DNA from 4 places in the Pedobacter sp. R-06 genome. Region 1 is predicted to be linked to each of the others. Evidence: riboswitches for the same ligand, from Rfam matches in the RefSeq annotation. Region 1 holds a riboswitch; each other region holds the start of a gene.
The links. Region 1 has a riboswitch for S-adenosylmethionine ahead of ACN9MR_RS09360 (O-acetylhomoserine aminocarboxypropyltransferase/cysteine synthase family protein). Riboswitches for the same ligand answer to the same signal wherever they lie in the genome.
Positions count from the first base shown of each region.

Region 1 (7,764 bases):
GTACCTCTGCTACCTGTTACACCTGCAGTTACTCTTTTTGCAGTATTACAACTTTGTAACATTACTAAAGTAGAACATGCTATTGCGATAGCTATAAATAATCTTTTCATTTTTGTTTAATTTAATTTCGTCAAACTTGTTACATAAATCTTGCCAAAACCATTACGAACCTTAAATTAGCACCAAATTATTAAATTGCATACCAATATCACTTCGATCAAAATCAATTATCATGAAACCCGAAACCCTTGCTATTCACGCTTCTAATCTTGTAAAAAGCACTACCGGCGATGTTACCCTGCCTATTAACCTATCTACAACTTTTTTTCGCGACGAAGATGGAGGTTATCCGGGAGGGCACATGTATAGCAGGGTAAGCAATCCAAACCGGTCTGCTTTAGAAAACACTGTAGCCAAATTAGAATATGGCGAAGATGCTGCTGCTTTTTCTTCGGGCAATACCTGTGGTATGGTTTTGTTCCAGGCCTTGAAACCTGGTAGCCACATTATTGCTCCTGATGATATGTATTGGGGTATTAAAAAGCAATTACTTACAATCTTTAACGATAGTCTGGAATTTGATTTTATTGATCAGACTGATTTAAACCTGATACAATCGAGCATTAAACCTAACACCAGATTGATCTGGACGGAAACCCCATCTAACCCACTATTAAAGGTTACCGATATCGAAGAAATTGCCAAAATAGCTAAAACCAAAAACATTACAATGGCCTGCGACAGTACCTTTGCTTCGCCTATTTTACAAAATCCGATTTTGTTAGGTGCTGATATTGTAATGCATAGCAGTACCAAATACCTGGGCGGTCATAGTGATGTGCTCGGCGGGATTTTAGTAACAGCAAAAAAAGATGAGTTGTGGGAGAAAATCAAAAATATTCAACAAACTGGTGGATCTGTTCCTTCTCCCTTTGATTGTTTTCTACTAACCAGAAGCATTAAAACACTGGCTTACCGCATGAAAGGTCACTGCGAAAACGGAAAAATTATAGCTGACTATTTAAACGGACATCCAAATGTTGAAGCTGTTTTTTATCCAGGTTTGGAAAGTCACCCACAGCATGAAATTGCAAAGAAACAAATGAAAGATTTTGGTGGAATGATGTCGTTCCTGGTTAAAGGAGATGTTGAAGCAGCTCACAAAGTGGCAAATAAGGTTCAGTTATTTGCGCAAGCGACGAGTTTAGGAGGTGTAGAAAGTTTAATTGAGCACCGTTATTCGGTGGAAGGCCCTGATAGTAAAACGCCAAAAAATTTACTCCGTATTTCTGTAGGCTTGGAGCATGTAGACGATATTATTGCCGATTTAGCGCAGGCGCTGGGGTAAAGAAGAAATCCTATAAGGTTTTTAAAACCTTATAGGATTATATATCTTATTTAGGATTACAAATCGTGGTCAACTTCAACGAATAATTTGCCTCCAGTGGCTCATTTGTCTGCGCCAAACGTTGCGATCCCGTATTAGCCGGGCAGGCAATGTCGCCTGCAGCATCGTATATTAATTTTGTACCGCCGGCCAATAATTCTTTTGGTACATAAACCTGCACCCTGGTAATCGAATAACCAGAAGGAAAATAACGCACATAATAACCGTCAGGGTGTTTAGTCCAGATACCACTTGGCACATCGCTTCTTGGTGGTGCCATGCCCGCTATAATAGCATATTTCTCCATGTCGGCATAAGTATAATTTCCGGACGACACTAGTTGACGGATATTATTTTCTGCTTCAAAAACAGCCCTCACCCCTGATGGTAACTGATCTTTAGCCTTCTCCATTACATCGAAAGGCAGAACACCTAAAGCACCACCTTCCAATTGAGTAAGTTGTTTCGGTGTTAACAATTTAATGGCCGTTACTTTAACCTGTCCGTTAAAATCGGCAAATTTTGTTCTTGCAATGATTGTCCAGAGTAAAGCCTGAATATCGTGCTGGTCTACATCAGGATGTTTCTCTGCACTTTTGAGTATAGAAACCACAATTTCTTCCTTCGGGCCTAAAACCGGAGCAAACATGTAACCATCACCTTTTGACGGCGCGAAAGTTCCTGCTTTTAAACAATAGCTTTTATTGGTCATTTCGTAAAGCCCCTCGCAAAGCACAAAACCACCCTCTGGATTTTTAGGCAGTAAATACAATGGCTGGGCTTTTAAATTTAATGAATTAATAAAATCAGGCAGTTTTTCGCCTTCTCTGTTTACGTCTTCAAAATTAGTGGTAATGGCAGCAGGTTGCTTTAAAAACTTGTCTACACCTAATGCTTTAGCACCCTGAGCAGTGCCTACTTTTAGTAATTTATCTTTTAAGCCTCCGAATTGAGCGTTTACATTATTTAAACAAGCTATAGTAAATAACAGGCCTAAACATAGGGATTTTGCATTTCTCATCATAATTAATTTAGATAGGTATCACAAACTTAGAATTTTAAGCGTTAATTCAGTATTAAAATTTCAGATTGTCATCGCACCATAAAAATACAGAATTCATTTTCAATGAGTTAACGTAATTTCAAAATTTTATTTTGTGGATTAAAATTAAATTCAGACATTTGGAATATTATTTGGCAGATAGCTAAATAAAAGTCAATCTTCACGGGTTGATTTATAAAGAAGTGGCGAGAGACTGGCTCGATGACCCACTGGCAACCCTCAGAAAGAGAAGGTGCCAATTCCTGACCGGATAACATGGTGTTATTTGGAGATATAAATTAGAACTGATGAAAACATTAAATCTTCAATCGCTAAGCGAACCCAGTGCAAACCTTAAGCAGGTAGGACAAGCTTCTATTTCTTTTATTTGTTGCGATATGCGTGCGTTTACTTGTATGTGCTGTTGCATACAGTAATTTAAAAATCTTCCTTTTTTGTTTCTTTCAAATTGGAAGGTCCCGGGAAATCGGGATACGCCCTGCTAGGTTTTAGGATTATCCTAATTTCTGCTATCTAATCACATCAACTAAAAAAAATAGAAATTATGTCAACATCATATAAATTTGAAACTTTACAATTACACGCTGGCCAGGAAATAGATCCAACAACAGGATCAAGAGCTGTTCCTATTTATCAAACCACTTCTTATGGATTTAAAAATGCCGAACATGGGGCTAATTTATTTGCACTAAAAGAGTTTGGCAATATCTACACCAGGATTATGAATCCTACCAATGATGTTTTCGAAAAACGTATTGCAGCTTTAGAGGGTGGTGTAGCTGCTTTGGCGGTGGCATCGGGACAAGCCGCTCAATTTATAGCGTTAAATAATATATTGGAGGCTGGGGATAGCATCGTTTCTTCATCTCACATTTACGGAGGAACCTATAATCAATTCAAAGTAGCTTTTAAGCGCTTGGGTATTCATGTCGATTTTGCAAATCCAGATGTACCTGAAGAATTTGAAAGCAAAATTACTGATAAAACCAAAGCAATCTATCTCGAAACCATTGGCAACCCGGCATTTAGTGTACCTGATTTCGAAAAAATTGCCGCAATTGCAAAAAAATACGATCTACCTTTAGTGGTTGACAATACTTTTGGTGCAGGAGGTTATTTGTTTAAACCATTGGAACATGGCGCCAATATTGTTGTAGAATCTGCAACGAAATGGATCGGCGGGCATGGAACAAGTATTGGCGGTGTTATAGTTGACGGCGGAAATTACAACTGGGGCAATGGAAAATTCCCCCAATTCTCTGAGCCCTCAGAAGGTTATCATGGTTTGGTTTTCAGCGATGTTTTTGGTATCGGCGGACCATTTGGCAACATCCAGTTTATCATCCGTGCCCGTGTGGAAGGATTAAGAGATCTGGGACCTGCCCTATCGCCTTTCAATTCTTTTCTTTTATTACAAGGATTAGAAACTTTATCGCTCCGCGTTCAACGCCATGTAGATAATGCATTAGAATTAGCAACCTGGTTAGAAAACCATCCATTAGTTAAAGAAGTTCAGTACCCAGGCTTAGCCAGCAGTAAATATAATAACCTGGCCAAAAAATATTTAAGTAATGGCTTTGGTGCAGTTTTATCTTTCGAATTAACCGGAAGCAAAGAAAATGCAACACAGGTAATCGATAACTTAAAACTGGTATCCCACCTGGCCAATGTGGGTGATGCAAAAACGCTGATCATTCAGCCATCTGCCACAACACACCAGCAATTAAGCGAAACAGAACAGTTAGCTGCAGGGGTAAAACCGAATGCACTGAGGGTTTCGGTAGGCATTGAGCATATTGATGATATTAAAGCCGATTTCGAACAGGCATTTGCAACCATCAATGCTACAGTTCCGGCAGAGCATTTACAAGCCTAAACCCAAACCCCTTAGGGGCTTTTTAACAACAACAACATTACAAGATGCATAACAGTAAAAACGACAATGTAAAATCCACTTCGGGGAATTTTGCGTCAACATATAGCTATAACAAACAGTTTAAATTAGAGAGCGGAAAGAAGATCCGTAACCTGCAAATTGCTTATCAAACTTATGGCAAATTAAATGCAAATAAAGACAATGTGATTTGGGTTTGCCATGCACTTACCGCCAATGCTGATGTTTTTGAATGGTGGGAAGGTTTGTTCGGTGAAAATGCTTTATTCAATCCGGAAGAGCATTATGTTGTTTGCGCTAATGTTTTAGGCTCGCATTACGGCAGCACAAACCCATTGAGTACCAATCCGGTAACAGGTTTACCTTATTACCTTTCATTTCCGCAGTTTACCATCCGCGATTTAGTATCGGCACACCAATTATTGGCTGCGCATTTAGGTATTGATTATATTAAATTATTAATAGGCGGTTCTTTAGGTGGGCAACAAGCTGTTGAATGGAGTATTTCGGAGCCGAATAAAATCGAAAACCTGATCTTGATTGCCACCAATGCAGCACATTCTCCATGGGGAATAGCTTTTAACGAAAGTCAGCGTTTGGCCATTACTACCGATAGAACTTTTTATGCCAACCAACCAAACGGTGGCAGTAAAGGTTTAAAAACAGCCCGTAGTATTGCACTTTTAAGTTATAGAACCTACAGTGCTTACGGCAGTACACAGGTAGAAAGTGTAAATGATAAGACAGACAATTTCAGGTCATCTTCTTATCAGAATTATCAGGGAGAAAAACTGATCAACCGTTTTAACGCTTACAGTTATTATTATTTAACCAAAGCAATGGACAGTCACAATGTGGGCCGTAACCGCAAAAGCATTGCTGATGCACTAAGCCTAATTACAGCAAATACTCTGGTAATCGGAATAGAAAATGATGTTTTGTTTCCTTTATCGGAGCAAAAATACCTGGCCGATCATATCCCAGGAGCAGAATTTAGCGCCTTACATTCAGATTATGGTCACGATGGATTTTTAATCGAAACAGATGCCCTGACTAACGTGATCGGAAACTTTATTAAGGAAAGCCGGAATAAAAAAATAATCAAATTGCAGCATACTGCTTAGGGAGGTAGAAGGTTTAGGGTTTAGTGCCTGAACAACGAGAATCGTTAAAATTTGCACAATAAAAATCAACAAAAAATAATATAACACGCAGTTAATCGGTGTAATCCACCTATCTGTGTAATCACTTTAAAAAATGAGTAAAAATTTAAAAATCGGTTTATTTGGCTTCGGTGTTGTAGGACAAGGTTTATTGGATATTATCCAAAGCCAGAACCTGAACCTGGAGATCATTAAAATTGCAATAAAAGACCCAAGAAAGAAGCGTACCCTTAATAAGGATCTGTTTACTACTGATCGCAACGAAATACTGAACAATACAGAGATCAATACCATTGTAGAATTAATTAATGATGCCGATGCTGCTTACGAAATTGTAACTACCGCATTAAAAAACGGTAAAAATGTAGTTTCTGCCAATAAAAAAATGATCGCCACACACTTAAAAGAGCTGGTGGATTTACAACAAGAGCATGGTACTTCTTTATTGTACGAAGGAGCCGTTTGTGGCAGTATTCCAATTATCCGTAACCTGGAAGAATATTACGACAATGAACTATTCCATGCTTTGAGCGGAATTTTTAATGGTTCATCTAATTACATACTGTCGAAGATATTTAATGAGAACCAAAGTTACGACGCAGCATTAAAAGAAGCACAGGAATTAGGTTTCGCAGAAACCGATCCGATTTTGGATGTGGGAGGTTACGATCCGAAATATAAACTGGCTATTGCTACAGCACATGCATATGGTTTATTTGTAAACCCTGATGCCATTTTAAACATCGGTATACAGAACCTTTCTAAGCACGACATTAAATATGCCCGTGAGAAAAACTTTAAAATTAAACTGGTTCCTACGGCACGTAAAGTGAACACCAAAGATATCGTGACTTACGTATTGCCGAAACTGGTAGCTAAAGATGATTTCCTTTACAACGTAGAAAACGAGTACAATGCAGTTGCAGTTCAGGCGGCTTTTGCAGATAAACAGTTTTTCTATGGTAAAGGTGCTGGTGGCCACCCTACAGGTGCTGCTGTACTCTCTGATATTGCGGCTTTGCGTTACGACTATCGTTACGAGTACAAAAAATACCACTCAGAAAACGGCGTAAAACATACCGAAGAAATTTTATTGGAAATTTACTTACGTTATGCGGATGAAGATCTGATCACTTTATTGGATTTTGATAATATCAGCGAACGTTATGCTGCAAGCAGCTATAAATATGTGGTTGGAACAGTTAAGCTAGAAAGTTTAATTAAGAACCGCGACTTGCTTCTGGAAGAGTCTGTTTTTGTGGCCTATACTGGCAGACAGATTTACAAACAAGAGCAATTGAGTGAAAATGTTTTTGCCCAGGAATTGGCAAGCCTATAATTTATTTTTAAGGTTAATTTTTTTATTTGTTTTGTTGTTAAGCACAAAGGTCGGAGCGAGTCCGACCTTTTGCGTTTATTACTTTACCTTAATGTATTTTTCGATTATCATCCGGTCTACCCCTGCTTTTTCTACCTTCTCAATGCCTTTCTGAATCAAAGTATCTTTATGGATGGCGAGTTTAAACTTAAAAGTCTTGCCTTCCCAATCTTTGTTTTTATAATATTCCAAATGCTCGGTATAATCGTCTTTATCTAATACAAAGCTTCCTCCGCCAGCATCAAAACTGCTGGTATCTTTAGGATTAAGGCTATGTTTTAAAAATGCAAAATGCGTGTGATTAAACATCTTGATCATTTTCAGTTTGCCAGAATAATCTGTTGTTTGGCTTGTTCCATTTTCGATGGTTGTAGCCGATAATAATTGCCAGGTACCCTGAATATCAAGATCAGAATCTTTTTTGCTTCCATCTTTGTTCACGCAAGAAAATAATGAAAGCACAGCAAAAAGCATTAAAATGTTTCTCATAAATGGGATGTATTAATTTGGTTATTATTGTTTTAAATATTTATCCCCTTCCAGCCATTTTGATCAGCTTATGTGCGAGGTCTTTTCCTAAGTAACCATCAATTATGGCGTGTACGATATATAAAATCGGGGTCATTAAAATAGCCACAACAAATTTATAGGTATATCCTACTAAACCAATGGCAAAAACCTGTTGCCAGCTGTAATGATATTGTGGATTAATATAAAATGCGATAAAAATGACCACAAAACTGTCAATAAACTGAGAGACTAAAGTAGAGCCCGTAGCGCGTAACCAAAGTGCCCGCTCCCCTGTTATTCTTTTTATTTTATGGAATATCAATACATCAACCATTTGCCCGATGATAAAGGCTGTAATCGATCCTACAA
Region 1 covers NZ_CP183977.1:2,266,825-2,274,588, reverse strand. Annotated here, with positions in the region: gene ACN9MR_RS09375 (hypothetical protein) at 1-110, opposite strand, end outside; gene ACN9MR_RS09370 (trans-sulfuration enzyme family protein) at 233-1,348, shown strand; gene ACN9MR_RS09365 (hypothetical protein) at 1,395-2,411, opposite strand; SAM riboswitch class I at 2,620-2,730, shown strand; gene ACN9MR_RS09360 (O-acetylhomoserine aminocarboxypropyltransferase/cysteine synthase family protein) at 2,995-4,326, shown strand; gene ACN9MR_RS09355 (homoserine O-acetyltransferase family protein) at 4,371-5,468, shown strand; gene ACN9MR_RS09350 (homoserine dehydrogenase) at 5,602-6,846, shown strand; gene ACN9MR_RS09345 (hypothetical protein) at 6,925-7,374, opposite strand; gene ACN9MR_RS09340 (queuosine precursor transporter) at 7,415-7,764, opposite strand, start outside.

Region 2 (7,764 bases), 2.7 Mb from region 1:
ATTACCGTTGATGATGTGTAAGATCTCATTTAACTTCTCATCGCTGTTATTGGCGAGTTGAGCGCTCTTTTTAACACCAAAGCCTTGATCTTTAATGAATTTTATGCCCAAAAACATACCCACTATTAAAATTACAGAATAGCTTGCAGCGATCAGTACGTTATTTCGGGTATTTTTTTTCATCAGCGTTACTGCAAATTTATGAAAATTAGCGAGTTGATATATTTTTTAACTGCATTTTCATGTCTTTTGTTTATAATATTTAACATTAATTAACGCAATGGAGTAATAGGTTGAAATTTATGACAGATATTTTTGGGTTTTTAGGGTAGTTTTTAGAAAGAATTTACCGAATTTTATCAAAATTAAATTTATGAATAGAGTTACCGAGCAAGAATCTAACTATGACCACATCGATCAGATGTCGGTGTTAGAGGTTTTGCAGGGCATTAATAACGAAGATAAGACTGTAGCATTTGCAGTTGAAAAATGTTTGCCTCAGATCGAAAAATTAACATCGGCAGTAGCCGATCGAATGAAAAAAGGTGGTCGTCTTTTTTATATAGGTGCAGGCACAAGTGGCCGTTTAGGTGTAGTAGACGCATCAGAATGCCCACCTACATATGGCGTTCCTTTTGATTGGGTTGTAGGAATTATTGCCGGTGGAGACACAGCGATTAGAAGAGCGGTAGAATTTGCTGAAGATGACGCCGAACAAGCCTGGAAAGATCTTCAGGAATTTGAGATTAATGAAAAAGATTGTTTGGTCGGCCTTGCGGCATCAGGCACTACGCCATATGTAATTGGCGGATTAAACACGGCACGTAAGCATGGTATTTTAACGGGTTGTATCGTTTGTAATACCGGCGGACCTATTGCTGCAGAATCGGATTTTCCGGTTGAAGTGGTGGTTGGCCCTGAGTTTGTAACCGGCTCTACCCGCATGAAATCTGGTACGGCGCAAAAAATGGTGTTAAATATGTTAAGCACTACCGTTATGGTTCAGTTGGGGCGTGTAGTAGGCAATAAAATGGTCGATATGCAGTTAACCAATCATAAACTTGTAGACCGTGGTACACAAATGGTGGCTGATGAACTAAATATAGGTTACGATGAAGCTGCTGAGTTGTTAACCCGTTATGGAAGTGTGCGAAAAGCAGTTGAAGCAGGACACTAAGAAATGAGTGAAGGATAGAATGAGTGAATGTAAGACTAGCATTAATCATTCTCTCATTCAAAATTCAATCCTTCAATAATTAAGAAAAAAGTATGCACGAAATTGAGCCTTATTACCAGTGGAGAGATGATTATATTTCGGCAGAAGATGAGCGTTCGCCATTTTACAATACCGAATATTCAGAACTTTACTTCGATAAGCAGATTTACAATTTTTTACTGCACCCACAATGGGACGAATTTGGTTCGAATACCCTATACATGAAGGTTTTATACGCCGATTATGATCGCAGTTATGCCATTATTGAATTTATAGGAGAGTGGAACGATGCCATTAACAACGACATTATGCTGCTGAAACGCGATATTTTAGAGCTGATGATGGATGAAGGCATTACTAAATTTATACTGATCGGTGAAAATGTACTGAATTTTCATGCCTCTGATGACAGTTATTACGAAGAGTGGTTTCAGGAAGTAGAGGATGGCTGGATTGTTGGGGTGAATTTTCAGGAACACGTAATCACTGAATTTCGCGATAATAACATCGATTATTACATTAACTTTGGTGGTGCATTTGACAATCTGCCATGGCGTACATTAAAACCGTTGCAGTTCTATAAAAAAGTTGAAGAACTGCTGACAAAAAGATTAAACTAAATATTTATTTTTATATAGTTAAATACACAAAATTTAAAATGGAACAACAAAATTATCAATATCAGGATAACAGTGTTTTTGTACAGGAAAAATCTGTTTCTAAAAAATTCTTTGCAAACGTTTTCTTATGGATGTTCGTGGCATTGAGTTTATCAACAGTAGCTGCCTATTTATTTGGCACCAATGAGCAGTTAATGCAATACCTTTTAAATATTAATCCAGCAACCGGTAAAGTGAGCATGTCAATTTTTGGTTACGTAGCCATGTTTGCACCACTTGGACTGGTTTTATTAATGGGATTCGGTTTAAGTAGATTATCATTACCTGCGTTAATTGGCGTTTTTGTACTTTATTCCGTATTAACTGGAGTTAGTTTAAGTTTTATCTTGTTAACTTATACTTCAGGTTCAGTAGTGAGCTGTTTTGCAGGAGCTGCCGGAATATTTGGAATTATGGCATTTATGGGCTACACAACCAATATCGATCTAAGTAAATTCGGGCCGATTTTAATGGTTGGGGTAATTGGTTTAGTGATTGCCAGTGTAATTAATATGTTTGTTCAAAGTGAGCAGTTCAGTTTATTTATGGCATTCATTGGTATTGCCATATTTACGGCATTAACGGCTTATGATGTGCAAAAAATTAAAAGAATTGGCGAAGGGATCGAAGCTAGCGGTGAACAGGTTCTTCAGATCGAATCTAAAAAAATGGCTATTGTAGCTGCATTGTCTCTATACTTAGATTTCTTAAATATATTCCTTTTCTTGCTTCGTATTTTCGGAAGCAGAAAGTAATCATTAACAGAACAATATTCTTAAGGCCGTGCAGAATTGCATGGCCTTTGTAATTTTATTTGGTTGCAAAGCGATAAATTTTGGAATTGATGTAGCTTTGTTGCATTTTTGTATGCTTATTAAGAAAGACGGAGGGATTAGACCCAACGAAGTCTTAGCAACCTGTAACCATACAAGGTGCTAAATTCTATTCTGCAAATAGCGGAAACAGATAAGTTTAGGATTACGATTCTCGTACCAACTTTTTCAATAGGCCTTTTAGAGACTTGAGACCATAGACTTGAGAAAATAGATTTGAGAAAATAGATTTGAGATTTGAGGCATAGCGTCTAACCCAATCTCATATCTTACAGCTCTTGTATCTAACAGTTCATATCTAACATCTCATATCTCAAATCTTACAACAAGAATGAGCATAAGAGAAGAATTAGAAAAACGTATTTTGGTGATTGATGGTGCAATGGGTACCATGATTCAACGATATACCTTAACCGAAGAAGATTTTAGAGGGGAGCGATTTAAAAACCATCCCTGTGATGTAAAAGGCAATAACGATCTGCTCAATATCACGCGTCCGGATATTATAAAAACGATACACCTGGAGTACCTGGCGGCTGGTGCCGATATTATCGAAACCAATACCTTCAGTACACAGCGCATTTCCATGGCCGATTACCAGATGGAAGACCTTTCTTACGAAATGAGTTTTGAAGGTGCACGTGTGGCAAAAGAAGCTGTAAATGAGTTCATGGCCGCAAATCCAGATCGTAAATGTTTTGTTGCCGGTGCTATTGGCCCAACCAACCGTACCCTTTCCATGTCGCCTAACGTAAACGACCCCGGTTTTAGGGCGGTTTATTTTGATGAGCTGGAAGCTGCTTATTACGAACAGGTACGCGGTTTGGTAGATGGTGGTTCTGATGTATTATTAATCGAAACTATTTTCGATACTTTAAATGCTAAAGTGGCTATTGTAGCCATTAAAAAATACGAAGAGGTAATTGGCCGTAAACTGGAGATTATGATTTCTGGTACCATTACCGATGCCTCCGGAAGAACGCTTTCAGGTCAAACTGCCGAAGCTTTCTTAAACTCGGTTATGCATGCAAAACCACTAAGTATTGGTTTTAACTGTGCATTGGGCGCTAAAGAAATGCGTCCGCATATTGAGGAGCTTGCTGCAAAAGCAGGTTGTTATGTTTCGGCCTATCCAAATGCGGGTTTGCCAAACGAATTTGGTGCTTATGATGAGCAGCCGCATGAAACGGCACATTTGGTTGACGATTTTATTGCTTCAGGTTTTGTGAATATTGTGGGTGGTTGCTGTGGTACCACGCCAGAACACATTGGCTGTATTGCTAAAAACGCAAGGAAAGCTGAACCCCGGAAAGTACCAGTGCTTGAGCCTTACATGCGTTTAAGCGGATTGGAGCCAGTAACCATCACTCCGGAAAGTATTTTTGTAAATATTGGTGAAAGGACGAATATTACCGGATCTCCTAAATTCTCCAAATTGATCCTAAGTGGCGATTACGAGGCTGCATTGGCCGTTGCCCTGCAACAGGTTGAAGGCGGTGCACAGATAATTGATGTGAACATGGATGAAGGGATGTTGGATTCGGAAGCCGCAATGACCAAGTTCTTAAACCTCATTGCTTCTGAACCCGATATTGCCAAATTGCCTATCATGGTCGATTCATCTAAATGGTCGGTTATTGAAAATGGCTTAAAATGTTTGCAGGGAAAAGGAATTGTAAACTCTATTTCACTAAAAGAAGGAGAGGAGAAATTCCGCGAAAGTGCCCGCAAAATTATGCAATACGGTGCTGCCGTAGTAGTAATGGCTTTTGATGAGCAGGGACAGGCCGATAATTATGAGCGCAGGAAAGAAATCTGTAAAAGAAGTTACGATATTCTGGTGCACGAAATTGGTTTCCCGGCAGAGGATATTATTTTCGATCCGAACATTTTAACCGTTGCAACCGGATTAGAAGAGCATAATAATTATGCTGTCGATTTTATCAATGCTACCCGGTGGATCAAAGAAAACTTACCTCATGCTAAAGTGAGCGGAGGGGTTTCTAATATTTCTTTCTCTTTTAGGGGGAATAATACCGTGCGCGAAGCGATGCACTCCGCATTTCTTTATCACGCCATTCAGGCTGGTCTAGATATGGGAATTGTAAACGCAGGGATGTTAGAGGTTTATCAGGAAATTCCACCCGAATTGTTAGAAAGGGTAGAAGATGTACTCTTAAACCGCAGAGATGATGCTACTGAGCGTTTGGTAGAATATGCCGATACTGTAAAATCGAAAGGTAAAGAGGTGGTTAAAGATGAAGAGTGGAGAAAAGGTTCTGTTGAAGAGCGATTATCTCATTCTTTAGTAAAGGGAATTGTAGAATACCTGGATGATGATGTGGAAGAAGCCAGACAAAAATATGCCCGTCCGATTCAAGTGATTGAAGGCCCGTTGATGGACGGGATGAACATTGTGGGTGATTTGTTCGGTGCTGGAAAAATGTTCTTGCCCCAGGTGGTAAAATCGGCAAGGGTAATGAAAAAAGCTGTAGCTTATTTGTTGCCATTTATTGAACAGGAGAAGCTGGATAACCCCGATCAGGACCAGAACTCATCTGCCGGAAGAGTATTAATGGCTACCGTAAAAGGCGATGTACACGATATAGGAAAAAATATTGTGGGTGTGGTATTGGCTTGTAATAATTTCGAGATTGTTGATATGGGCGTAATGGTTCCTGCACAGGAAATCATCAAAAAAGCCAAAGAAATAAATGCAGATATTATTGGTTTAAGTGGATTGATTACGCCATCATTGGATGAAATGGTTCACTTTGCCAAAGAAATGGAGCGTGAAGGTTTCACTATTCCATTAATTATAGGTGGAGCAACTACTTCAAGGATCCATGCTGCGGTAAAAGTAGCGCCAAATTATTCAGGCCCGGCTATCCATGTGTTAGATGCTTCCAGAAGTGTGACCGTTTGCAGCACCTTGATGAATCCGGATACAAGAGATGAGTACATCGCAGGTATCAGGGCTGAGTATGATAAAGCACGCGAAGCGCATTTAAACAAACGATCGGATAAACGGTTTAAAACTTTAGAGGAAGCCCGTGCAAATAAATTTAAGATCGATTTTCAACCTAACCTGCCTGTTCCGGAATTTACAGGTACAAGGGTTTTCGATAATTATCCTTTAGAAGAACTGGTTCCCTATATCGACTGGACACCGTTTTTCCATACCTGGGAGTTACGTGGCAGTTATCCTAAAATTTTCGATGATAAAAATGTAGGCGACGAGGCGAAGAAACTTTTTGATGACGCACAGGCTTTATTAAAACGTATCCTCGACGAAAAACTGTTAACAGCAAGAGCCGTAATCGGTTTCTGGCCAGCAAATGCAGTGGGAGACGATATCGTTTTAGAAGTCCGTAGTCCGGAGTCTGAAGTCCGAAGTCAACCTAGCGACTCAGGACTCAGGACTGAAAACTCCCAACTGGTAACTATTCACACCCTTCGCCAGCAGGCCGAAAAAGTAGATGGGCAGCCTTATTATGCTTTGTCTGATTTCATTGCACCAAAAGAAAGTGGTATTCAGGATTATTTTGGTGGTTTTGCCGTAACCGCAGGTATCGGGATTGATGAATTGGTGAATGAGTTCGAATCCAATTACGATGATTACAATAGTATCATGGCTAAGGCATTGGCCGATCGTTTGGCTGAAGCTTTCGCAGAGCGGATGCACGAACGTGTACGTAAAGAATATTGGGGTTATGCACAGGATGAAAATCTGAGCAATCAGGAATTGATTAAGGAAGAATACGCAGGTATCCGTCCAGCGCCAGGTTATCCTGCATGTCCGGAACACACCGAAAAAGGAACTTTATTCCAATTGCTTGATGCGGAGAATAAAATTGGATTGCACTTAACCGAAAGTTATGCCATGTATCCAACAGCAGCGGTAAGCGGCTTTTATTTCGCACATCCCGATTCGAGGTATTTTGGATTAGGAAAAATTACCAAAGATCAGATTGAAGATTATGCCATCAGAAAGAATATGCCGATTGAAGAAGTGGAGCGGTGGTTAAGTCCTAATTTAGCTTATTAACCCCCAGCCCCTAACGGGGAGGGAATTGTATACAATTTAAAATTTAAAGTCCCGATTATTCGGGATTAGGGGTATGAAGATTACAGACCATATAAAAAACGCAAAGGGTAAAACCTTGTTCTCTTTTGAATTATTGCCGCCTATTAAAGGGCAAAGCATACAATGGATTTATGACGCAATAGAACCGTTATTAGAGTTTAATCCGCCTTTTATTGATGTAACTTCGCTCCGCGAGGATTACATTTATAAAGAACAGGCCAATGGTTTGTTACAAAAGGTATCTTATCGCAAGCGTCCGGGAACCATTGCCATTTGTGCAGCCATTATCCATAAATATAAGGTTGATGCCGTTCCGCATCTTATTTGCGGTGGATTTACCAAAGAAGAAACCGAAAATGCATTGATCGATTTACAGTTTTTGGGTATTGATAATGTTTTGGCTTTGCGTGGCGATGCCCGTAAGGCAGATGGGAATTTCGTACCAACTCCTGGCGGACACTGTTATGCTACAGATTTAATCGAGCACATCAAGAACCATAATGAAGGTAAATTTCTCCACGAAGATGTAGAAACCTTTAAAAGCGATTTCTGTATCGGTGTGGCAGGCTATCCGGAAAAACACTTCGAAGCACCTAACATGAATACCGATTTCAAATACCTGAAAAAGAAGGTTGAAGCAGGGGCAGAGTTTATTGTTACACAGATGTTTTTCGATAACCAGAAGTATTTCGACTTTGTAAAGAAATGCAGGGAAAACGATATCAATATTCCTATTATACCGGGTTTGAAGCCTATAAGTACCTTATCGCAGTTAAATGTACTGCCTAAGATTTTTCACATTGATTTACCTGATGAGTTAACGGATGCACTATCGCATGCTAAAAACAATAACGAGGCAAAAGAAATTGGTACCGAAGCCATGATTAAACAATGTAAAGAACTGATTGATTTTGGTGCGCCGGTGTTACATTTTTACACTATGGGCCGTCCAGAACAGACCAAAAAGAT
Region 2 covers NZ_CP183977.1:6,246,184-6,253,947, forward strand. Annotated here, with positions in the region: gene ACN9MR_RS25480 (S41 family peptidase) at 1-183, opposite strand, end outside; gene murQ (N-acetylmuramic acid 6-phosphate etherase) at 374-1,177, shown strand; gene ACN9MR_RS25490 (hypothetical protein) at 1,270-1,836, shown strand; gene ACN9MR_RS25495 (Bax inhibitor-1/YccA family protein) at 1,875-2,630, shown strand; SAM riboswitch class I at 2,744-2,848, shown strand; gene metH (methionine synthase) at 3,040-6,756, shown strand; gene metF (methylenetetrahydrofolate reductase [NAD(P)H]) at 6,830-7,764, shown strand, end outside.
Region 2: linked by a shared signal. The riboswitch ahead of metH (methionine synthase) and the one ahead of ACN9MR_RS09360 (O-acetylhomoserine aminocarboxypropyltransferase/cysteine synthase family protein) in region 1 are both predicted to bind S-adenosylmethionine.

Region 3 (7,764 bases), 780 kb from region 1:
ACAACTGGGCATCAATACCAAATTCAAGCTCAGAGGTGATAGCCCTTTTAAGATCTGTATTTTCACGTTGATTATAGCTTACGCCGCCCGAACTGGATAAGGAAACCTGACTATCCTTAGCGCCAAATGGAGGTAAACTTCCCGCCTTACCATAGGCCACCCTCAATTTTAATTCGTTAATGACACCTAATTTAACATCTTCTGTTAAGCGATATGCCGTAGATACCCTTGGGAAAAATGCTGTTCCAACATCAGCACCAAACCTGGAACTGTTATCCAATCTGCCCAGCACATCCACGAAAATCTTTTCTTTCCATGCGGTTTTTAGGTTTAAAAAGTAGCCATAGTTAACCGTTTGTTCCCAGGTAGAGCCAATACTTCTACTATCGGCAGATGCAGCTCCTAAACTCTTAACAGGTGCACTCAGGTTATAGCCAGAGCCGGATAATGAGGTAATCCTGTTTTCTTCGTATACCGCCTTTAGCGTTGCCCCGAAATCGAAATCGTTGAATTTATTGTTATAGTTTAGCTGCGCCTGACCATTTTTAGAAGTGGTTTTTGATGTCAGTTCGCCATAATAACCATTGTTACGGGTAATGTCGGCAGAGATCGTTTGAAAGCCAATCGGATAATAATCCGTTTCATTGTAATTTTCATTCTGTATTGAAGTGTACACCTCCGCATTCAACTTATCGGTAAACTGGTATTTCACTTTTATTCCGGCAAGCAAATTATCACTGTTGTTTTCATATTCACGGTAACTCAGCTGGTAAAAAGGATTGTTCACATTGAAGTTCTGAATATCAAAACCATAGGGTTTAAAAGCATATTTCCCGGAAGCATCGCGTTCCTGCAGATTGATGAAAGGTTCGTAAAGTGAAGTAGCATACAACAATGAACCGCTACCGCTTGATGAGATGGATGAAGAAGGCGTTTTGTTGTTAAAGTATTGCAGGCTTAGGTTAATTTCTAAGTTTTTATCCGGTTTATAACCAAAATTAAATAGGGCCGTTTGTCTTTTATCGGCTCCTACAGGTTCTGCAACCCCACCTTTATATTGGTTTTGAAAAGAGGCATACAACGTATATTTATCACCTGCAGTTGATGCAGAAACAAAATTTGTAAAATAAGGGTTGTGGTTTAACATATTCGCCACATTATCGTATACATTTGGGTATGGGTGAAGGTTAAGGGAATAACCGTTAGCTTGTACATCGATTGTCCTGGCGTTGCCATTAAGCACAAACGAGCCATCGGCATTAACCTTAAAATGGTGGAACTGAGCGGTTGGCGGCGTATTTTGCACATTGCTTAAGCCAAATTCATTGTCTACAATAATATTTACCTTTCCGGTACCTTTTCCTTTTTTGGTGAGCACCTGGATAATTCCGCCTTCACCCCTGGTACCATAAAGGGCTGAAGCCGCTGCGCCTTTAACCACTTCAATCGATTCTATATCCTGCGGATTTAAGTCAGACAGGTTTAATGCTGTTACAAAACCATCCACCACCAAAAGCGGTGCAATATTGCCCGATACCGATTTAGCGCCACGCAGATAAACCGTTGCCCCCGAATTGCCAGAAGATTGGCTGATCTGGATTCCTGCGACTTTTCCTCTTAAAGTTTGAGAGGCATCTGTTGCCGGAACGGTATTGATCTGATCGTTATTCACTTTTGTTAAGGCAAAGGTGAGTTTTTTACGACTGGTACCTTCTGCAACGCCCGTAACCACCACATCAGATAAAAGATGGATATCTTCTTTTAATTCCACATTAATCTCCGATCGGTTATTGATGGCCACAACCTGCTCTAAATAACCCTGAAAATGGATGATGATACTATCAGCTTTTTGAGATAAGTTTAAATTAAATTCTCCTTTACCATTGGTACTGGTGCCGATTTTGGTACCTTTTAATTTTATGGTAGCGCCAATAAGTGGCTGCTTATCTTTACTGTCGGTAATCTTACCGCGAATGGTATTTTGGGCAAAAGCCTGCAAACTGCTAAGCAAAACAAAGCAGACTATTAACTGGGTAAAAAATAGTTTCATGTTTAGGGATTAATAAATTAAGGATGACTGGTTTGGCTGAGAAATTGAGTAAGTTTTAAGATGGAGGCTGTTAACACGAGAATCTGTTCCTGTACTTCTTTTGCATGATACTGCTCAATGGCTTCTCTCACACCAGGAAGGGTTTTAACGCCATAACCGGTATATAGACCGGGGGCATAAATACTATGTCTATACCACGGTCGCCCGGGTAAACCTGCTTGTAGAAGCAATTGTTTTTCAGCCTGAAAAAGTAAGTTATTCAGTTGATCAGCTTTAGTATCTGAAGCGAGTGCAGCAGTTACGGTATGATTAAGTTTTGATGAGGCTGTTTTTAAACTATCTACAGCCAAATTCAGCGCTTTAAAATCAAACTCGGGTAATTCAACCTGTACCGGAGGGTTTTTTAAGTTTTCTTTGGGGTCATTTGCAAGTTGATAAGCACCGTTTGAAATGAGTTTATTCTGGCTTTGCGCACCTTCCCTGAGCTGCTTTGCCAATGTACTTACTTCAGTAACGTAAGTCGCTATTTTAGCCTGAAGATTAGAAAAGTCGAACGGAAGTACATCCGCATTGGCTAAACGCAATACTGCTCTTCCGGCCGTTTGAGATAAAGCCAATCCGTATTCAAAACCCGGATCTTTAAACTTTACAAAATTATCGTAAGTGTCGAAATTGGTATGGTACTCCCCTCCTTCATCCTCACCACCAAAACCAAGGCTTAAAGTAGGGATACCGAGGTGCTGTAAAAATGCAGAATAATCAGATCCTGTACCTAGCGCACCCAGATCGAGCGTTTGGCTGTCCTGTATCTTCTTACGTTCGGTAAGCGAGCCTGTAGAAATGGCTTTATTGGCTTTCCAGCGTTCAAAAATATTAGAACCCACCTGAGGATCTTTTACATCTTTTGAAATTTCAGAAACAAAATTTTCTAAAGCATGGGAACCACCTGCTTCTAAAAAGCCACGGCCATTACCATCCGAATTGATGTAGGCAACTGCTTTACTGTTTAACTCTGCCGCATGGTCTTCTACCCATTCTGTTGAACCTAAAAGGGATTGTTCTTCTCCATCCCAGGCAATATAAACAAGTGTGCGTTTAGGTTTTATACCTGCCCTTGCCAATTTTCCGATAGATTTTGCTTCTTCTAATAAAGAGGCTAATCCACTTACCGGATCTGCAGCGCCATTTACCCAGGCATCGTGGTGATTACCGCGTATAATCCACTGATCTTTAAATCTACTTCCTTCCAGTTTTGCTACAACATTATAAGCCGGCACAATATCCCAGTTAAAAGCAAGGTTTAAACGCACTAACGTACTTCCATCTCCAATGTGATAGGTAACGGGCAAGCCGCCGCTCCAATCGGTAGGTACCACCTGACCTTTAAGTGCAGCAAGCAGTGGCAAAGCATCATGATAACTGATGGGCTGAACCGGAATTTTAAGAATCGTTTTGGCATCTGCCCGCTCCAACCTTTTGGCATCCTTTGTAGAACCGATTCCAGGCGTCAATGGATCACCAGGGTAAATTACCATATCCATTACCGATCCCCGTTGAACAGCAAATTCTGGCTTGTAGGCGCCCTGTGGGTATACATCGCCTTTCACAAAACCATCATCTTTTGGATCTGAATAAATGATACAGCCCACTGCACCATGTTCGTAAGCTATTTTAGGTTTAGTGCCCCGCCACGACCTGCCATATTTTGCAATGACAATCTTGCCTTTTACGCTGATGCCTAAACGCTCCAACTTTTCATAATCAGCTGGCAGACCATAATTCACAAAAACAAGGCCTGCACTTACATCACCATCGGCACTCCAGGCATTGTAAGGAGGCAATTGCCCTTGCTGTGCGGTTGCTGAATCTTCCTTAACAGCCTTTTCTTCAAGCGATGCGCTGTATTTGTTGCTCCCTAAAAGTTCTACCGATCGGGTTTTAGGTGTTGGAAATAAGACATAATAAGTCTCTATTTCTGCATCCCAGCCATAGCTTTTAAACTTTTTCAGTACAGATTCTGCTACCGTTTTACTGCCCTTCGCGCCCAAGTGATGGGGAGTGGCAGAAAGCTCTTTTATGGTCGCCCCTATATTTTCTTTATTAAGTCCAGCATCAAATTTCTGCTCAATATCACGCTGTATCGGAATGTTCTGAATTTTAAATCCACTCAGTTTCTCCTGCGCCAATAAAGGAAGCCAGAGCAATTGAATAGCCGTGAAAAAGGTAAAAGTTTTCTTCATTTTCTGATTTTTTAGGGGTTCTTTACCAGAAAAACTTTGAGCGACCTCAAAATTAGCATGCGGATGCGCATAACCAACTTATCTTCTCCACCCTTGGGTAGAAAGGAATTAGCACCTTTTACAAGTGTATAGGTTGCTCAGACGTCTTAGGGCCCTTCCCTCAGTCTTTCTGGATAAGTATTATATAATGACGCAAAACTAAAAATAATAATCTAGTATTCCTATAGGAATTATATTATTTATTTCGGTTGTGTAGTTGATAGTCCCACTTTCTGAGAAGCAGAATTGGATCCAATGGTCGTTTTCGCATAGCGAAACCGAAATGGAGATGTTCTAACAGCCTTAAAATCAGAGATTATATTTAGTATTTTGATGTGTTTTTTAAAGTGGATGGAGGATTAACAGATTAAACGCTGGAAAGTGTAGATACTATGCTTACAGCAACCTATTTGATCAAATAGAGCTTTTGATCATTATTTGTAAACAAAGCGTATTGTAGGTTATCATTTGTGTAATACATATACGCATTGATAGGCTCAACAGGCTGTACCTTGTTTTTAGAAAGCGTACCAATATTTTTCCCATCAATTTCTACGGATGAAGTGTGCGATTCTTCATCGAGGTACATAAACTCTTTCAACTTCAGGGTATCATTTTTAAAAATCACATTGGTAAAAAGGTATCCCGGATACAGCATCTTGGTGAAACCGGGGGCATTCCCTCCCCCACCAGAAAAGCGAACCTTTTCCAATTTTAACCTTTGAAAATATTGGTACCTGATGTTCGCTGTTCTGATCATCTCTCCATCAGGGCCGTTTTGCTTAGCTGTCTGCTTGAAAAGATTGTTCCATAACATTTCCTGCAGGTAAGACATTGAAAAATATTTATGTATATCTTCAGTAGTGTAAAACTGAAAGCATTCATCACAGATAATATAGGTGACAATAGCATAGGTGAACACCCCCTGCATAGTTTGCGGTCCATCTCCAACCTTTTTTTGGGGAAGAGGACTATTAAAGTTATAATCCACATAAACAGCTTTGGATTGTTTGGCGATATTGGCCAGTTGTTTATGTTGCTTCTCGCCATCCCAATCAAAACCGGAATTTTGTGCAATAATTCTGATCGGCGTTTTAGCGCCATTAAAACTCCACCTATAATATTGGTGTGCCTGCTTATCTACGATAAAACCCTTTAAAAATACAATATCCTCCGGTCTGGACATTAACTTTAGCGTATCGGCAACATTCCCGTCAGCACTGATTTTAATGAAAGAATTTTCTCTTTCTCCTGAAAAGCCAGAGACGATAACATTGTTCTCTGATGTTAAAAAAAGTTCGATGTTCCTTTTGCTTTCTAGTAAAAGGCTCATCTGAGCGTTTCCACCCTTAATGGTTCCCGAACTATCAATCAACTGGTACTGCGCAAATTTACCTGGTAATTGATCTTCAACTTTTGCCATGCCTTCTTTTGAAATCAGGTAGTATAAAAATACAAGCAGTACAATGATGGGAACGATATAAAGAATTTTCATTTTTTACGGATTTATTTTTGATTATGTCTCCTAGCTTTTCCGTTAAAACATGTTGAGTCCCGGTAGATATCTCTGTTCATTAGTTTATTATTTTTCCTTAATTAACAGACCATCAGCTGTTTCAGTACAAAACCAACAACGCAAAGTTAAAGAAATAGATAAATATCACAAACATGTGATATATTTACTTTATAGTTGGCAACCAAGTTTATCTTTATAAACGTTTTTAAAAATTATTCATAAAATGATCAAGATTGAAATTTTACCATTAGAAGGAATTAAGATTGAAAACATTGGAAAACTTTCATTGGGACAATCTAAACCGGACATTGAAAAATTGCTGGGAAACCCTTCTGCAGGTTCAAATTTACAACAACTTTTTTATGACCAGTTCGAAGTTCGTATTGATCTTGATAATAATGGAAATACGGAGTTCATAGAATTCCTGTATGGGCCGTTTCCGGAAAAAACGGAGCTTTCAGTTTACGGCATCAACCCGTTTCAAATTGGGGCGGACAAACTCATAGAAATTCTTACCGAAAATAATGATGGGGAAATAGATGATAGTGAAGCTTAATATTGTTATGCGTTTATAAATCTCTCGGTAGGGATCTGGCGAGGGTCAACAGAAAAAAGTGTTGAGGAAAGTATCTCAGAAATGAAAGCTGGCCATCAATATGAGGAAAACAAAGATTGGCTGAATGACGATCTAAACAAAGCAAAAAATTTCTGGACAATTGGGATTGGAGTAAAAAACTACTATGGATAATAAGGTGCAGTTACGCAATTTTTTTGATTAAGACATACCGAAGTCAATCAAATCCAACTTTGAGAATTTAGGAATAGACCATATCGAGAAACTGTCTGAGCGCCTTTTTGATCTCTTCCTCACCCGAAGGCTGCTGTAGGTCTATTCCACAAAACGGGTTTTCCTGCATCTTGGCATGCAGGGTAAGGTAATATACCCCGCCCATCAATATGGCATACATAGCCCTGAAATTTTTATCGCTGGGGTTAAAATGCTTATCAAAGACCTCGCTCAATACCTGATCGCCAATGTTTTCACGCTTAAGGTCCAGTTCCTTTAATATGGGCAACTTTTCGCTAAGCCCCCAGGTAATGATACGACGCATTTCTTCGTTATTGATCAGGCTGTTAAATTGGTTCTCCAGAACGTTATAGGCTAGAGCTTTTCCGGAATCCGCTTTACTCGCTTCTACTATGCCTCCAATATCTTCAGGATTGATCTTCCAGTAGTCATTGTTGTCAAGATATCCCTTAACCAATCCTTCAAGTCCACCGAAATAGTCATAGATCAGCCTCCTATCCACTTTTGCCTCCTCTGCAACCCTGGTGGTACTCAGCCCGGAAAAACCGTCTTTTTTCAGAATTTTTCCAAGTGCAGCGATCAGGTTCGCTTTAGTGCGCTCTTTGTTCCTGACAGGCCCATCTGTAACTTTTCTTGCCATTCAATTTTAACTTTCGTGCAATTTGCGATTTTTTGAGGCATCATCAAAGATTTTGCTGGATAATCTGATGTTACAGCAGAAGTATAGATAAAGACTTTCAATACAGAAATCCTACAGAAACTCCTAACAGCGATAGCCGTTGAACTGACGGATTCGGTATACTCCGGGTCAGACTATAAACCAGTGAGCAGCGACTATACCAGCCTTGAACAGTCACTTGAACTCAGAAGGATATGCTTTTATCAGAACGCTGTGACCTCGCTTGTTTTTGAATTTAACATTTAATATCCGGATATGGAAATATACTGTTTGCAGGGAGAATCGTTTTCGATAGATGATCTCACTGTAGAACACAAATGAATTTTTGGTCTTCTGATTCTACCTAATCATCCAAAATACATAGTACTTTTTGCTGTCTATTTAGAATTCAGTTCGCTGAAAGCCGATGTGAAATCAACGGCGAAATTACTT
Region 3 covers NZ_CP183977.1:1,481,995-1,489,758, reverse strand. Annotated here, with positions in the region: gene ACN9MR_RS06295 (SusC/RagA family TonB-linked outer membrane protein) at 1-2,050, opposite strand, end outside; gene ACN9MR_RS06290 (transferrin receptor-like dimerization domain-containing protein) at 2,068-4,290, opposite strand; SAM riboswitch class I at 4,366-4,470, opposite strand; gene ACN9MR_RS06285 (hypothetical protein) at 4,736-5,824, opposite strand; gene ACN9MR_RS06280 (hypothetical protein) at 6,069-6,401, shown strand; gene ACN9MR_RS06275 (TetR/AcrR family transcriptional regulator) at 6,661-7,293, opposite strand.
Region 3: linked by a shared signal. The riboswitch ahead of ACN9MR_RS06290 (transferrin receptor-like dimerization domain-containing protein) and the one ahead of ACN9MR_RS09360 (O-acetylhomoserine aminocarboxypropyltransferase/cysteine synthase family protein) in region 1 are both predicted to bind S-adenosylmethionine.

Region 4 (7,764 bases), 580 kb from region 1:
AAATGTTTAACTAATAAAAAAGAAAAGAACATGGGAATTTTAAAAACAGCAATTATTGGCGCTGCAGTTTATGCTGGCGTAAAATATATCACCAAGAAAGATCCAATTACCGGACAATCGATAGTAGATGAACTATTAGATAGAGCCCCAGAATGGGTAGAGAAAGCAAAAGGATACACTGAAGACCTGAAGACCAAGGCAAGCAATGCTGCTGAGGACTTAGCCAGATGAATACCAATTAAAAGAAAGGAACCTGAACAGGTTTATCTTTTTCTTTAATTGTAAAAACAAAAACGTCCCGATAATAAATTCAGGACGTTTTTTTGTTTTGGTGTCAGATGGTAACATCCGACACCACTATTACCACTATCGGATTAAAAAGCATCAAACCAAAGTTTGGTAGTTAATAAATCTGCGCCCTGGCTGCTTACCGCATTTTTATAATTCTGTCCGTTTAACGATTGTTCAGAACCTGGATAAATAAAACGTACCGGAATTTTGCCATTCAATACAGTATTAACAGATGCAGTTAATTGCGGATAATCTAACCTTCTCTGCTCTGTCCAGGCTTCTAAACCCTGACCAAACAAAGCGATCCATTTTTGCTCACCGATTGATTTTTTATAATTACCAGCATCATATTGTACCGCAGCCTGATTTAGATAATCATCAACAGCACTTCCACCTATACTGTATTGATCAAAGGATGCCCTGATGGCCTGCTTATAGAGGTCAGCTGCATTTTCTGTAGTAAAACCTCTTGCAGCGGCTTCTGCCCTATCAAAAAGCAATTCGGCATAACTAAAAATCACAGCAGGTGCTTTTGGTGCTAAAAAATAAGTTCCTGGTCTGGAAGAATTTGCCAAACCTATTGCACTGGCTTCTGAATTTGTTGAGCCATTCGGAATGCCTACATAGGTTTGAGGTGTAGCATTATCAGTTTTGCTTGCATAAACTGGTAATCTGGGATCATTTAGCGCAAAAAGTTTATCTACGATGGTTTTACTGATCCGGTAATCATTCCTGGTTTCGAATGATGCAGCCACTGGATTTTGCTGTGGCGAATCACTGTAGAGCAGTGTTGCATTCTCCGATTTGCTGTTAATATAAGTGCCACCTTCAGCCTGTACTTCATCAATTACCTGTTTGGCTTTAGCCGGCTCTTTATCTGCAATGCGTAAAGCGATGCGAAGGCGTAAAGAATTGGCAAACTTTTTCCATAAAGCAATATTACCGCTATAAATAACATCTCCACCTATAACTTTTCCTGAAGCTGGATCTAAAGTTGCCTGAGCAGTCTTTAAATCGTTAAGAATACCATAATAAACATCCTTTTGTTTATCGTAAACCGGCGTAACAAACTGTTTAATTTTTCCAGCCTGTGAATATGGTATATCCCCATAAGCGTCGGTAAGTAACAAAAATACCCACGACCTTAACACAAGTGCAACTCCTTTATAGTTTGGATTGCCTTGTGCATCGCCCAATTCGATAATTTTATTAAAGCCAGCAATACTTTGTGCGTAGCCAGTAGACCATAAAGCCGTAAAGCTACTGTTCGAAAAGATAAACCGATCTTCTTCTGTATATTGAACTTTAGCCCAATGTTGTGCAAAAAGCAAGCTCGAGTTCATATTATTGGTTACCCCCCAATACGTATCGGCTGTAGTTTTAGTGGTGCCCGTAAGTAAATAATCAGGTTGTGGAATTTCTGGAGCATTCGGATTAATATTTACCTCATCGAGCTCTTTATTGCAAGATGAAAATGCAATTGCCAGAATGGCCAGTATATATAGTTTTTTATTTTTCATGATGGTCAGATTAAAATTTAACATTCAGGTTGATACCGTAACTGCGTGTGCTCGGGTTAGAAAGACTTTCCAACCCCTGTCCGTTGCCAGTATTAAAGGCTACTTCCGGATCAATATCTACCGTATTGCGGTGAATAATCCAAAGGTTACGGCCAACAAGTGATACAGAAACCCCTTGCAAACTTAGCGGACGAATCCATTTTGCTGGCAAATTGTAACTAAGCTTAACTTCACGAAGCTTAACATAAGAGGCATCGAATATATTTGCTTCATCGATATTCCTGAACGATTTATAATATTGTTGGGCAGGTAACACTTTCTCATTGCGTTTACCATCAGCCGTTACACCATCAAAAATAATCCCGTCATCATAAACCGTTGCACCTGCCGGAGCAGCTCCGTTTACCCTTACGGTTCCATTTTCCTTTTTATTATCTGGATAATAGTAAGAAATACCTCCGTATTCTGCTGCTCTCCCTGGCAGTGTAGAGGCTAAAACTCCGGTATAAGTACCTGTTGCATAAGTACCGTTGTAAATAGAACCACCAATACTCGCATCAACCAATACACCTAAACTGATGCCTTTATACGTGAAGGTATTGTACACCCCGCCAATCCAATCTGGTGTATATTTTCCCAATACCTGCTTGGTTGGGTTTGTTGCTGGTGCACCTGTGGCATTTACAATAATATTTCCATTGCCATCCCTTAAAAATGCTGTTCCGAAAAGCGATCCATAAGGTTGTCCAACGGTAGCAATTACCTGCGCTGAATTGGTAGCGACAATGTAATTCGTTAATAATTTCTCCGCATCGAGTTCAATTACCCTACTCCTGTTTGCAGCGAAATTGAAATCAATATCCCAGGTAAACTGTTTTTTAATTGGCGTAATACCCAACTGTGCTTCTATGCCTTTGTTGTTGATTTTTCCAGCATTAAGCAGTTTTGAGCTAAATCCGGTACTTTGACTTACATCGGCTGCCAAAATCTGATTGTAACTATTGGTATTGTATGCACTTAAATCGAAACGTAACCTTTTGTTAAAGAAAACAGCCTCAACACCCAGTTCTGTTGAAGTGGTAGTTTCTGGTTTAAGGTTAGGATTAAGATCGATATTACTTGTGGTAAGTTGAGGGTTTGCGTTAAACGGCGCACTAAACGCATAAGTATTGATCAAACGATAAGGATCTGCATCTTTACCTACTTTAGACCAGCCTCCGCGTATTTTTAAATAGTTAAGGGCTTCGCTTTTAATATCGAACGCCTCGGTTGCTACAAAACTTCCATTAAATGATGGATAAAAATAAGACCTGTTCTGTGCAGGCAAGGTTGAAGACCAATCGTTACGGGCCGTGATGTTGGCAAACAGGTAATTTCTAAAGCCAATCTGACCAGATGCATAAACACTATAAGATTTTAACTTCGATAAATTATTAGAAGAAACCAATGGATCGCGGGAGTTTTTAAGGGTATAAAGTCCTGCAATGGCTAGCTTAGGTGCACTTTGATCATTCTGTTCTATATATTGCCTGCGAATGTTACCACCACCCAATAATTCGAGGCTAAAATCATCATTTAACTGTTTGTTAAAATTTAAGGTAGCGTCGGTATTGTTCTCATTTACTGTAAAAGCACTTTCCGTATACGACCCGAAAGGTGTTCCGTTTGTGCCATAAGCAATCCTCACTTTGCGCCTATCGTTATAATAGTCTGTTCCTGATCTGAAATTGAAATCAAGTCCATCAATTATTTTATAATTTAGTGCTAAACTTCCAATAATACGGTTACGGTTTTGCGATACGGTATTTTCGTAAGCTACCCAATAAGGATTGCTGTAATAGCTGTTGTTCCAGTTAAACGTTTTTCCATTTTCATCCAAATAATCTTTCAATTGGTTGATATCAACCTGACGGCCGAACCAGGTAAACTGTAACATGGTACTGGTTGATCTCGAACCGCCCGTTCCAGGCAAATTATCAGAATTAAGTTTGCTGTAATTTGCATTGGCAGTTAAGGTTAATTTCGGTGTTATTTTTAATGATGTATTCAGCACAAACGAGTTTTTGCCCTGACCAGAGTTAGGTACGATCCCCACCTGTTTCAGATTATTGTATGAAATCCGGTAATCGTATTTTTCACCGGCATCTGCAACCGATACCCCATTATTTAATGAATATCCGGTCTGGAAGAAATCGCGCACATTGTCGGGATGCGCCACAAATGGAACGGCTACTCCCTTCGAATAAAATTGCGGAATTAATCTACCATCCAATTTAGGCCCCCAGCTTTCATCTACTCCATCGTTAATGCCTTTACCTGCACCATCTACATAGCTAAATTTGCCTTCCGACCCCTGACCGAAGGCATTTTGATACACAGGCAGCGTAAGCAAAGTTTCTAAAACCGCGTTTGAGTTGATGGCAATGCCTAATCCTTTTTTCGATTTACCTGTTTTGGTTTTAATGAGGATAACCCCTGCTGCAGCCCTCGAACCGTATAGTGCAGCGGCATTTGGTCCTTTTAACACACTCATCGATTCTATATCTTCGGGATTAATATCCGAAATGGTATTGGCATAATCTCTCGCCCCTGCCGAATTTAACTGAGAATTATCTACCGGAATCCCGTCAACCACAAATAATGGCTGGTTATTTCCGGCAATAGATGTTTCCCCCCTGATGACCACACGCGAAGAACCCATGCTCCCCTGGCTATTGGTTACCCTAACACCGGCTATTTTTCCGGCCAGTGCATTTACGAGGTTGGATTCTTTAGCTTCGGCTAAATCCTGTCCTTTTAATTCCTGAACAGCATAACCAAGCGATTTCTTCTGTCTTGAAATACCCAATGCCGTAACCACCACCTCATCAAGCGCATTATCGCTTGACTGAAGAATGATCGAAATGGGGCCAGCATTTTTATTGATCTGTATTTCCTGGCTCTTAAAACCGATATAAGAAAATACCAAGGTGCCCTTATCTGGTGCATGAATAGAAAAAGCTCCTTTTGCATCAGAAATGGTGGCTTGTTTGGTTTCTTTTATTAAAACGGAAACACCAGGGAGTGTTTCACCATCTGCCGATTTCACCGTTCCGGTAACCGTTACATCCTGAGCAGAAAGCTTTTGCGCCAGGAACAGCAGCAAGATAAACGTTATTGATTTTAAATTTTTAAACATATTGTGTAGTTAATTAGTTAAAAAGGGATAATATTTTTGGGCAAAACAATTCCACTACGACTAAAACGTATTTGTTTTTAAAAATAAAAAGGAATGGTTAGCCTAAAGAAGCCTGTTAAAATGGAGCGGTTTTAACAGGGCATACGCATTCGGAAGTATGCATTAAAGTTTGTATTAATGGCTTTTAGCTCGTCTGTTTTTTTCATTTGAATAATTTTCTTTAACCATATTTACTTTTCAAGCATGCGTCGGGGCAAAAAAAAAGCACCCCATAAATCAGAAGTGCTCCATATATTCTTATAAGGATAACGCAAACAACTGACTTAACTACCCCAGATTCATCTGAGATGGAATTAGCACCATTTCTAAAAATTAGATGGTTGCTAAGGCTTCACAGGGCCATTCCCTCCGCCTTTCTTGATAAGTATTTTAAAATAACTGCTGCAAAGGTATAACTTATTCCATTTATCCTATAGTTTTTATAGATTTTTATTGAAATATTTTTTCTTTGCCAATAACATCCATATCTTTGTCTACCAATTTAGTCGTCAATACACATCCCAATGAAACTAAAATCCCTTTTAACAGCCATATTGGCCATATCAACAACTTTTATCTATGCTCAGGAACATCCTGTCTTCGCCAATAAGCAAGCAGCAAAGGTTCAAGAGAAAAAACAAAAAACCTTTGTCGCCCTCGGTAGCTGGCGTGGAATAGCTAAGGTAAAGGAAGGATTAGAGATCCCTTTTAACTTCGAAATCAGCGAAAAAAGTGGTCAGCAGAAATTATATTTCCGTAATGCTGAAGAAAGTTTCGAAGGTGGTCTTGTAAAACAAACAGCCGATTCGCTTTTCGTAAAACTGGATCAGTTTGATAATGAACTTGCATTTGCGATAGATGGTGACCAATTAACAGGTACATTAAGGAAACAAGATAAAGCGGGCAAACCTTTGGTAATTATTGCCGAACGAAAAAATTACCGCTTTAAAACGGCAGACAAACCTGCAACTGCTGATTATTCTGGCACTTATGATGTAGTTTTTAAATCGCCAAATGGTAAGGAAGAAAAGACAGTAGGTTTATTTAAGCAAACTGGTAACAAACTTACTGGCACTTTTCTACGTGTAACGGGCGATTCGCGTTATCTGGAAGGTGTAGTAGAAGGAAATGAATTTCAACTTTCGAGCTTTATTGGCTCCTCTCCTTCCTATTACAAAGGAACTTTCCAGACTGATGGCTCTTTAACGGGCGAAATTTTAGGTGCAAGGGGAAGCCAGCCTTTTACCGGAACTAAAAATAAAGATGCTGCCCTGCCTGATCCTTATAAACTTACCTACCTGAAAAAAGGATACAAAACGCTTGATTTTAGCTTTCCTGATATAAACGGCAAAAAGATTTCGTTAAAGGATGAAAAATATAAAAACAAGGTGGTGATTTTAACCATAACCGGAAGCTGGTGCCCAAATTGTGTTGATGAAGCTACTTTTATTGCGCCCTGGTACAAAGAAAACAAGAAACGTGGTGTAGAAATTATTGCTTTGCATTACGAGCGCTCAACCGAACCCGAATATGCAAAAAAGGTGATTACACGTTTCCGCGAACGTTTTGGAATAGATTACGATCAGGTTATTGCAGGTACAGCCGATAAACAGGTTGTATCTGAATCGTTGCCTGCACTCGATTCTTTTTTATCTTTTCCAACCACAATAATCATAGATAAACAGGGCAATGTGGCACAGATCCATACTGGTTTTAATGGCCCGGCCACTGGCAAATTTTATGATGAATTTGTGAAAGAATTTAATACAGAGATTGATACCTTGCTGAAGAAATAGTTTTTCTTGTTGGTTATTCTTAAGCTAATCGTCACCCTGAATTCATTTCAGGGTTCTGTATCAAAAAACCTCAAAAAGATGTGTCCACACAACAGGACTCTTCGGTCGGGGAAGCAATCTTAATGTTAAAGCGTAGGTCGGTGAGACACCGACCAATAGAATAAAAAACTTTAATAGTAGCACAAGCAAGCCGCTCCAAATAATAATGCAGGTATAGTTTTTGTAAAGCAGGTGCAGTGCTTTTTTGTTTGGGCAGTCCTTCTTTCCGCTTCTATCTTTTTGTGAATGAATTATATAAACAATTGGTCTTGCAACAAAAAGGATAGCCGCTGCAATATGGTTTATTTAACAAAGGTCTGTTCATTAAAACCACAAATATTCCTCGAAAGGAGATTTTTGCCCTTATTTTTTTGCAATGTCAGAGTTACTAGCCCCGGGCGTAGCGGCATCCCCAAAGCGCAGCGAAGGGATACAGCGAAGCACGGGAACAAACTTTAATAGTAGCACAGGCAAGCCGCTCCAAATAATAAATATAATGCATAATGTATCGTTTTTGTAAAGCAGGTGCAGTGCTTTTCGGTTTGGGCAGTCCTTCTTTCCGCTTCTATCTTTTTGTGAATGAATTATATAAACAATTAGTCCTGCAACAAAAAGGATAGCCGCTGCAATAAGGTTTATTTAACAAAGGTCTGTTCATTAAAACCACAAATATTCCTCGAAAGGAGATTTTTGCCCTTATTTTTTTGCAATGTCAGAGTTACTAGCCCCGGGCGTAGCGGCATCCCCAAAGCGCAGCAAAGGGATACAGCGAAGCACGGGAACAAACTTTAATCGTAGCACAAGCAAGCCGCTCCAAATAATAAATATAATGCATAATGTATCGTTTTTGTAAAGCAGGTGCAGTGCTTTTCGGTTTGGGCAGTCCTTATCAGTCGGTGTC
Region 4 covers NZ_CP183977.1:2,849,473-2,857,236, forward strand. Annotated here, with positions in the region: gene ACN9MR_RS11665 (YtxH domain-containing protein) at 31-231, shown strand; gene ACN9MR_RS11670 (SusD/RagB family nutrient-binding outer membrane lipoprotein) at 375-1,811, opposite strand; gene ACN9MR_RS11675 (SusC/RagA family TonB-linked outer membrane protein) at 1,822-4,989, opposite strand; SAM riboswitch class I at 5,310-5,416, opposite strand; gene ACN9MR_RS11680 (TlpA disulfide reductase family protein) at 5,553-6,824, shown strand.
Region 4: linked by a shared signal. The riboswitch ahead of ACN9MR_RS11675 (SusC/RagA family TonB-linked outer membrane protein) and the one ahead of ACN9MR_RS09360 (O-acetylhomoserine aminocarboxypropyltransferase/cysteine synthase family protein) in region 1 are both predicted to bind S-adenosylmethionine.